2 linked regions of the Dongshaea marina genome follow. The protein of the gene in region 2 interacts with the protein of the main gene of each other region in a pairwise test. Links are inferred from orthologs where the notes say so. Each region holds a gene or a part of one and is shown on either strand. Other genes may lie near its edges.

Region 1 (4,692 bases), 140 kb from region 2 along the record:
ACCGAGATCGGCATCACCCGGTTACGCCCCAGCTCCTTGGCCTTGTAGAGCTGTTCGTCGGCACGCTCGATCACCTTGGCGACAGTGTCCCCCTTGCTAAACTCAGCTACCCCGAACGAGGCAGTGATCTTGTCGACCTTCTTACCGGTTCGCCTATCCTGAATCGACAGCTTCTCCAGACCGCGGCGAACGCTCTCGGCAAACTGGCGCGCCACCATCAGCTTTTTACCGGGCGCCACCAAGGCAAACTCCTCCCCCCCGTAACGATAGGCCTGGATCCCCTCCTTACAGCTATCCTGCAGGCGCCGGGCAACCATCTTGAGCACCAGATCCCCAAGCTGATGGCCATATTCATCATTGAATGCCTTAAAGTGATCGATATCGACCAGCACCAGGGAATAAAGCTGGCTCTGCTGATGAAATGATTCCAGCTCCTGATCAAAGCTGCGCCTGTTCAAGAGCTGGGTCAGTGCATCGTGAGATGCCTGTTTACGGCTCTCCTGCAGGGCATTGCGCAACTGCTCTATCTCCTGCTGCGCCTCGGCCAGCTGCTTATGAAAGTGACTTGTGACCTTTTGAATATGCGCCGAGCCACTCACCAGCTCGCGGATCACCCCAACCGTTTCATCCAGTGACATCCCCTGCTCTTCAAAGTGCTCCAGCGAGGCAAAGCGCTTGTTCAGCATATTCTGGAAGTCATCCGTATCGCTAAGGGTATCTTTCATGGTGTGAAACATTTCACTGGTCATCGCCTCAAGACTCTGGCGTAGCTGCTCCATGTTGGCCTGAGATTCCTGCTCGACATGGGCCTGATAGAGAGTGTTACAGGTCACCTCGCTAATAAGGCCCGTGTCCTGGAGCTTTTCGTCAATAGCCCGGTTGAGCTCAGGTTTCTCTTCTGAGACATAGGTATACCAGAGGGTATAGTTACAGGGGGTTGCCGGGATCTGATATTTCATCATCAGGGGGACAACCTGCTTCAGGTAAGCGGCAGATTGGCGAAAATCATCCATGCCCATAACAGCATCCATCTATCAAGCAGGAACACTCTCTATAGTATGGACCCTATTAAGGACACTGCACGGCTGAGATGCCACTCCTCCCTCTAAAGTTTGCTAAGGATCTCTGGAGGTAGCTTGAGCTCATCATTGCAGTTGATGCCGATCCCGCGCTCAAGGATCTTGCGGGCGATATTTTGAGCATCTTCAAGGGAGTGCATCTGATAGCTGCCGCACTGATAGCGGTTAACCTCGGGAAGCTTGGACGGATCTGCCACCTGGAGAATATCCTTTGCCGATGCCAGCCAGGCATCAGCCACCTGCTGCTCCGAGGGGGAGCCGATGAGGCTCATATAAAAACCGGTGCGACATCCCATGGGGGAGATATCGATGATCTCGACGCTCTTGCCATCAAGATGGTTGCGCATGAAGCCGGCAAATAGGTGCTCAAAGGTATGGATCCCCTCCTGAGACAGAGCCTCCTGATTAGGCACGCAGAAGCGTAGATCAAAGACGGTTATACAATCTCCGGAGGGAGTGTGAAGGGATTTGGCCACCCGCACCGCGGGGGCCTGCATTTTGGTGTGATCAACGGTAAAACTGTCCAGCAATGGCATCTGAGCTCTCCACCGAGACTAGCCAAAGAACAGCCTCCAAAGCCAACCATGGCTGAGCTCTTCCTGGCAGGAACGAAACTGTGCTCCGTAGGTTTCGGCGCGTTTTTGAACCCGCTTGGCTGTCTTGATGAGCCAGGCCTTGTTGCGATAACTGCCACGCTTATACCCACCCCACCCTTCATGGTAGTTCAGATATTGGGCGTAGGCATTCCACTTGGATACCTTATTAATCTTATTGGTCTTGGTGATATACCAACCCATGAAGTCGATGGCATCGGCAAAGTCATCCCGATCGCCACTGTAGTTGCCAGTTTCACGCTGATACTGCTCCCAGGCTGGATCCATCGCCTGGGCATAGCCATAGGCGGAGCTCACCCGCCCGATCGGAATAAAACCTAAGAAGTAATCCATCGGCGGCTTGGCATCATCGCGAAAGCTACTCTCCTGAAACATCATTGCCATGGGCACCTGAACCGGAACCCCCCACTTATGATTCATATCCATCGCCGCATCATACCAGCTACGATTTTGCCGAAAGATGTCGCAAATATTATGGGGGTTATCGGGCAGTGAGCTGCAGCTACTCAGCAGCGTCAGTAACACCAAGACTATCACTGAACGTTTTAGCATCAAATCAACTCATCTCGCTTAGGGGGCTCCCGCTCTTCCACCACAGGTGCTGAGCCCGGAGCGCCCAGGCTCGGTACCTGCCGTGGATCACAGGGCGTCTTCGTTCTCTTCGCCGGTACGAATTCGGATCACCTGCTCAATTTCACAGACGAAGATCTTTCCGTCACCTATCTTACCGGTACGCGCCGTATTCTGAATCGCCTCGAGGCAAGCCTCCAGCTCCTCATCGGGGATCACCAGCTCAATCTTCATCTTGGGGAGAAAGTCCACCATATATTCGGCCCCGCGATATAGCTCGGTATGCCCCTTCTGCCGGCCAAACCCCTTCACCTCGGTCACTGTCATCCCGGTGATCCCGACTTCGGAGAGAGCCTCCCGAACATCATCGAGCTTAAAGGGCTTGATGATCGCCTCAATCTTTTTCATGGTTCATCCTTACCAGTTATGTCGTCCGAACCCCGAGGTAATCGGGTAACGTCGATCTTTACCAAAGTTACGGGGAGTGATCCGCGGCCCAATCGGAGCCTGGCGTCGCTTATATTCATTGAGATCCACCAGGCGAACCACCCGGCGCACCGTTGCTTCATCAAAACCTTCGGCAACAATCTCCTCAACCGAAGCATCCTGCTCCACATAACGCTGCAAAATTGTATCCAATACATCGTAAGGGGCAGGCTATCCTGATCCACCTGATCCGGAGCCAGCTCAGCCGATGGGGGACGTGTGATCACCCGATCCGGAATGATCTCCTGGTCACGGTTACAGTAGCGAGCCAGACGATACACCAGAGTTTTTGGAACATCCTTGAGCACATCAAAACCACCCGCCATATCACCATACAGAGTCGAATAGCCGACCGCTACCTCGCTCTTATTGCCCGTGGTCAGCACCAGCTTGCGATGCTTGTTGGAGATAGCCATCAAAAGAACGCCCCGACAGCGTGCCTGCAGGTTCTCCTCTGTGGTGTCACGCTCGCTGTTCTCAAACAGAGGATTGAGCTGCTGCATGAAGCTATCAAACATAGGCTCAATTGGCACGATATCAAACTGCACTCCCTGGCGCTCAGCCTGGGCCTTGGCGTCCTCGACACTCATCTGTGAGGTATAGCGAAATGGCATCATCACCGCCTGCACCCGATCGGCTCCCAGAGCATCGACGGCGATCGCCATGGTCAGGGCCGAGTCAATCCCGCCGGAAAGCCCCAGCACGGCACCGGCAAAGCCGTTTTTATTCACATAATCGCGCACCGCCAGAACCAGGGCCTGGTAGATGTCTGCCTCTTCATACTTCTTGGCCGGCACCGGTAGCACATCAACCTGAGGCTCAGCATCAACAAACTCAACCAGCTGACACTCCTCCTGAAAGGGAGCCAGCCTGTGAGTCAGCACTCCTGCACGGTTGAACACCTTGGATCGTCCATCAAAAATAAGCTCATCCTGACCACAGATCTGGTTGAGATAGACCAGGGGTAGATTGGTCTCCTGGCAACGCTGTTTCATCAAATCTTTGCGGATCCAGGGTTTATCCTGGTGGAAGGGGGATGCATTGATAGAAACCAGGATTTCGGCGCCCTGGCGCTTGGCATCCTGCACCGGGGCATCAATCCACAGATCTTCACAGATCAAAAGACCCAGCTTCACTCCCTTAAAATCAACCACCAGGGTGCCGTTACCCTCGACGAAATAGCGTTTTTCATCAAACACGCTGTAGTTCGGCAGGCTCTGCTTGAAGTAACGTCCCAGCACCTTGCCCTGATGCAGTAAAGAGACCGCATTATAGAGCTTACCCTCTTCGCGCCAGGGATGCCCCACCAGCAACGCCGTTTCACCACTGCGCGCCTGCATCAGCGCCAGGGCGTTTTCAACCCGCTGCATCAGGTCTGCGCGCAACAACAGATCCTCGGGGGATAGCCGGTTAATGCCAGCTCAGGATACACCACCAGATCGGCGCCCTGTTGCTCTGCATCAGCCAATACCCCGAGCATCTTCTCGGCATTTTGTTCGATCGCGCCCACTACCAGATTCAGCTGGGCAAGCATGATGGTTAATGATTTAGCCATATTTAGCTCGGTCTCTGCTCAAAATTAAACTCCCAGCATAATAAGAAAAAGCATCGCCTCAAGCCAGCTTCGGCGAAGCATCTGCTAAGAAAACGGCTACTTTTCAACCTGAAAGCGGCTTTTCCTGCTTGCCTGACCAGGAGTAACCTTAGCTTAGATTCTCCCGGTAACCGGGATCACTCCCCCGAAAAAGAGCTCTGCTGATGCAGCCCCCCTTGATTGAGATAATCAAATTGGGTGGTTCTTCAAGGCCGGGCCCACAAGTAGCGCACTCATCCAGCCGAAGCACTGCCCGAATGTTCATGCATAATGACTCAAGCCTCCTTCTGGCAATGGGTCGAAAAAATAGCCAGCATCGGCTGGCACTACTAAACCCCTGACAGTGACA
Region 2 (4,894 bases):
AACCATTCCAAATCTGCCAGAGGAGTACTTCGAGGTCTGCATTATCAATTAGCTCCCCATGCCCAGGGAAAGTTGGTACGCTGTGTTGCCGGTGAGGTGTTTGATGTAGCTGTCGATATTCGTCAGGGCTCAGCCACTTTTGGTCAATGGGTTGGAGCGCATCTTTCCGCAGAAAATAAACAGCAGATGTGGATTCCAGCCGGTTTCGCACATGGTTTTGTGACCTTAAGTGAGACAGCAGAGTTTTTATATAAAACGACAGACTATTATGCCCCTCACAGTGAGCGATGCATTGCCTGGAATGACTCAACCCTAAACATTAGCTGGCCTTTTGATTTTGAGCCTCTTCTTGCTGAGAAGGATAGGCTTGCGCCACCTTTCGATAAGGCTGAGCTCGATTAGCCCATAGCAAATACGTGATTTTTGAGGCCAGCCTGGTTATAGGCAGGCCTTTTGTATTTGGACTACTTTAGCCTTCTTTAGGCTGCACTAGCTCAAGGCGCTCACCGGCGCTTAACAACGCCATCTCCAGAGCGTTGCGTTGGCAGAGTTCTATCTCTTGCTAAGTGAGCTCCGCATCGTGGGCTGCCACATTGTATTCGTGGGCAAGTTCAATCCCTTCGACCGCAGGGTCGTCGGTATTCAGACAAGCCAATACGCCTTGTGCCAGGAAGGCCTTGAGAGGGTGCTGCTTGATATCACTGACAGTGCTGGTTTGGATGTTGGAGGTGAGGCAGGACTCAATCCCTATCTTTTCTTTAGCCAGGCGTTCCATAAGCTTAGGATCGTCGATCGCCCGAACGCCGTGGCCAATGCGTCTGGCACCAAAGTCGTCCAGCGCCTGCCAGACACTCTCGGGGCCCGCAGCTTCACCTGCATGCACTGTGATCTGCAGATCGGTTTTGCGCACCCTTGTAAAGTGCTCTTTGAAGAGCTCGCCGGGGAATCCCAGCTCATCACCGGCAAGGTCAATCGCCACCAGCTTATCCTTAAGGGCCAGGCAGGCATCAAGTTCGCCCATACACTGCTCAACGCCAAAGGTGCGGCTCATGATGCCGATGAGCTTTGCTTTGACCCCAAAGTCGCGACATCCTGCCGCAACCCCATCCAGCACCGCTTCGACCACGCCTTGTGGTGCCAGCTTATGAGTCATCGCCATGTAAGCCGGGCTAAAGCGAAGCTCGGCATAATCGATTCCTGCGCGCTTGAGATCTTCGGCATTCTCATAGCCAACCCGGTAGCAGGCATCATAATCGGCCAGTACCTTAACTCCCCAGTCGAGCTTACTCAAAAAGGCCACCAGAGAGGGTACGTTCTCAATGATCTGCACATGGGGACGCAGAGATTCGAGATCGGCTCCCGGCAGCTCGATGCCATGTCGCTGCCCCAGCTCCAGAATGGTTTGTGGGTGGATATTGCCATCCAGGTGGCGATGTAGAGATCCAGCAGGGGAAGGTTTTTATTGATCATGAGCTTGTCCCTTCGGTTGATATCGGGCTGCCAGGGTGTGCCTTCGGCTCTTTGGCTGAATTTTCGAGGTAGGGCTGTAACTCCGGGCACTCCACTGAAAATTGTTGAAGTTTACGGGTCAGGGTGTTGCGACCCCAGCCCAGAAGCTTAGCGGCATTTTGTTTGTGGCCGGCACATTTTTCCAGGGCCAGCCGGGTCAGGATGCTCTCAAGCTTAAGTTCAAGTCCGGTCACATCCACTCCGACCCCGGATGCTAACTGCTGGGAGGCCCACTGCTCAAACAGCTCCTGCCAGGGTTGATTTGGCGTCGCGTCGGAATGGTGGTTTTGAAACTCTCCCGGCAGATCCGTGTCATTGATCAGCTGATGCCCCACCATCACGGTGAGCCAGCGACACAGATTCTCCAGCTGGCGAACATTACCGGGCCAGGGATGGTTCTGCAGCAAAAATAGCGCCTCCGGTGAGAGCTGCTTGGCTGGCTCTTCAAGCTCCTGGGCGCAGCGCTGTAGAAAATGCTGCGCCAGTAGCTGCACATCCTCGCGCCTTGCTGCCAGTGCCGGGATCTCAAGATGCACCACATTGAGGCGGTGGTAGAGATCTTCACGAAAACTCCCCTGTTCAACCTTGCGCATCAGGTCCTGGTGAGTTGCGGCTATGATCCTGACATCCGCCTGCTGCAGTTGCTGTCCACCGACCCGATAGAAGCTTCCATCGGCCAAGACCCGTAATAAGCGGGTTTGGATCGCCAGTGGCATATCACCAATTTCATCGAGAAACAGAGTGCCACCTCTGGCCTGTTCAAACCGCCCTTGGCGCACCTGATGAGCGCCGGTAAAGGCACCTTTCTCATGACCAAACAGCTCAGACTCTATGAGTTCATGGGGATCGCTGCCATATTGAGGGCGATGAAGGGACCATCACTACGAGGACTATGTTGGTGCAGGGCCTCGGCAACCCGCTCCTTACCACTTCCGGAGGGGCCGGTGATCAGCACCGAAACACTGCTGCGCGAGAGCTTACCTATGGTGCGAAACAGGGTCTGCATCGCCGGAGATTGACCTATCAGGCGGCTCTGTTCACTGAGCTGGATCTGCTGTGGTTGAGTCTCCTGATGCTGATGTAATGCTTTGTGAATGAGAGATTGCACCTCATCCAGATCAAAGGGTTTTGCCAGGTAATCGAAGGCGCCATGCTGGTAGGCGCTGACCGTGCTGTCGAGATCTGAGTAACCGGTCATCACGATCACCGGGAGTTCAGGGTACTGCTGCTGGAGCTGTTGTAGCAGGGTCAGTCCATCCATGCCGGGCATGCGGATGTCGGTAATTACCAGGCTGGGAAGAGGATGCAGATCCAGTGCATCCAGCAGCTCCTGTCCCTGGCTGAATGAAAGACATTTGAGGCTGTCCTGAGCCAGGGTTTGCTCTAAGACCCAGCGAATCGCCGGGTCATCATCAAGGATCCAGACTGTCTGTTCCATGTTACTCCTGATAGGGAAGATAAAGGGTAAAGCTGGTGTCTCCCGGGTCGCTCTGCCACTCAATATGGCCATCATGCCTTGCGATCAGCTCCTGCGCAATCGAAAGGCCAAGGCCTGTACCATCGGCGCGTCCGGTGACCATGGGGACAAAGAGGTTAGGGCGGATCTCATCCGGGATCCCCGGGCCAGTGTCACCAATAGTGATCATAGCGGTCAGGCGGTAGCGTTTGTTGTTGAGGGTCATATTAGCAATTGAGCGGGTCTTTATGTTCAGGGTGCCACTGTCACCCATCGCCTGAATGCCGTTGAGCATGATATTCAGCAGGGCCTGTTGCAGGGAGGCGCTGGCAACCGGGATCTCCGGCAGGCTGGGATCATAGTCCCGCTTAAATACAATCGCTTTGGGAGTATCGATTGCTAAGAGCTCAAGTTGTTGCTCAAGCAGTTGATGCAGGTTGACCGGCTGCATCGGTTCGAGTTTGCGCGGTCCAAGCATCCGCTCGACCAGCTGAGCGAGCCGCTCACTCTGGCTGAGTAACATCTCAGTATAGGGCTGCCACTTAGGATCGGTAAGCTGCTTGGAGAGGAGCTGAGCTGCCCCCTTGAGGCCTCCCAAGGGGTTTTTGATCTCGTGAGCCAGGTTTCGCAGCAGCTGGCGCAGCGCTCTTTGTTGAGGGTGGAGCTGTGGCTGACTGTTAAGGTGCAGATCCTGGGGATGGAGCTCCATCAGGATCTGTGAGCCCTGCTCGCCTTCGATAAGGTTGGCGCTGAGATCCAGAATATGATTCTGGGAGGGTAGCTCAAGGCGAATTTCACAGACTCTCAGGCTTTGATGCTGTATCAGCTGCTCACAAAGCCAGTTGCAATCAAGATCCTCTTTACGGATCAGTGACGGCAGGGCGAGCTTTTGTAACTGACGGATGCTGCGACTGAACAGATCTTCTGCTGCCGGGTTGGCGTAGATGATCTGCAATTCACGGGTGAGCAGCAAGACAGCAGTTAATTGATTATCAAGAAGCTGCTCATAGTTGACACTGTGGCCCACAGCCTTCTCCCGTTGGCAGATTGGTTTAGGATAGTATCAGATTGCAGACCTGGTAGCCTGATTGCAAGTCATTGATTTATTGAATCGTTTGCAGGCTTACAAAACCCGGAATCTTTAGTTCGCCACTCCGGCTCTTGGGGTCCTGGCCGGTGCGTGAATCGAGGTCCGATGCAGATACACGGTAACAACAGGTGATTCAGCTTCAAGTACTCCATCATCAGAGAGCAGTTTTGTTTGGATTTGATGCTCCCCTCGCTCCACATTACTGAGCAAGACAGAGGTTTGATTTTTTATCTCCTTAAACAAGGCCCCATCGACAAATACTTGCATGCGATAGCTTTTTGGCATGGGAGCAATCTTGCTGGTGACCGCAATATTCCCCTGGTTGTTGCGAATCGTTGTCTGATCTTTGGGCTGGAGCAGTGATAATTGATAGCTTGTTGCCTTGGCCTGCTCAACTACAGGCTCCGAGATAACCTTAGGAATGTTTGCTGCTATAGAGGGTCTGACATCGGTTTTTTCTGCTCCCGAGACCGGGGTATCGGTAAAGTGAGTGACTCCCTGCTTATCAACCCATTTGTAGATGGCGTTAGCACACACCAGGTGATAGGGCAGTAGCAGAGTGATCAAGAGTGCGATGCTGAATCTGTTCATAGCAATTTTCAGTTGTTTTTTATGAGATTAGCAGGCGGTGGGAGAATTGGGGAGGCCAGATTGTACCGGCCTCCCAAAGGGTCAGTTTAAACTGAGTAGTAGAGATCAAACTCGATTGGGTGAGTCGTGACGTTCAGCAGCTCAACTTCCTGGCGCTTAAGCTCGATATAGGAGTTGATGAAGTCATCAGAGAATACCCCACCACGGGTCAGGAACGCACGATCCTGATCCAGACAGTCCAGAGCTTC

Evidence for each region. Proteins that work in one complex are often made in the same cells at the same time.
Region 1: the proteins of glnL (region 2) and glnB interact in binary tests that used the Escherichia coli proteins (3 or more experiments, as listed by UniProt). The link is inferred for Dongshaea marina from one-to-one orthologs.

The regions. Positions count from the first base shown.
Region 1 is NZ_CP028897.1:4,433,311-4,438,002, forward strand. The notes cover bases 1,003-3,724. They hold glnB (nitrogen regulatory protein P-II), read right to left. Parts: upstream 2,672-3,724; coding sequence 2,333-2,671; downstream 1,003-2,332. Other genes in these bases: DB847_RS20705 (GGDEF domain-containing protein), read right to left, coding at 1,003-1,019; luxS (S-ribosylhomocysteine lyase), read right to left, coding at 1,106-1,615; DB847_RS20715 (transglycosylase SLT domain-containing protein), read right to left, coding at 1,634-2,245. In the rest of the region: more of DB847_RS20705, read right to left, coding at 1-1,002. UniProt on the Escherichia coli protein: P-II indirectly controls the transcription of the glutamine synthetase gene (glnA). P-II prevents NR-II-catalyzed conversion of NR-I to NR-I-phosphate, the transcriptional activator of GlnA. When P-II is uridylylated to P-II-UMP, these events are reversed.
Region 2 is NZ_CP028897.1:4,572,722-4,577,615, reverse strand. The notes cover bases 1,971-4,894. They hold glnL (nitrogen regulation protein NR(II)), read right to left. Parts: upstream 3,993-4,894; coding sequence 2,949-3,992; downstream 1,971-2,948. Other genes in these bases: glnA (glutamate--ammonia ligase), read right to left, coding at 4,733-4,894; DB847_RS21400 (DUF4124 domain-containing protein), read right to left, coding at 4,107-4,646. In the rest of the region: rfbC (dTDP-4-dehydrorhamnose 3,5-epimerase), read left to right, coding at 1-402.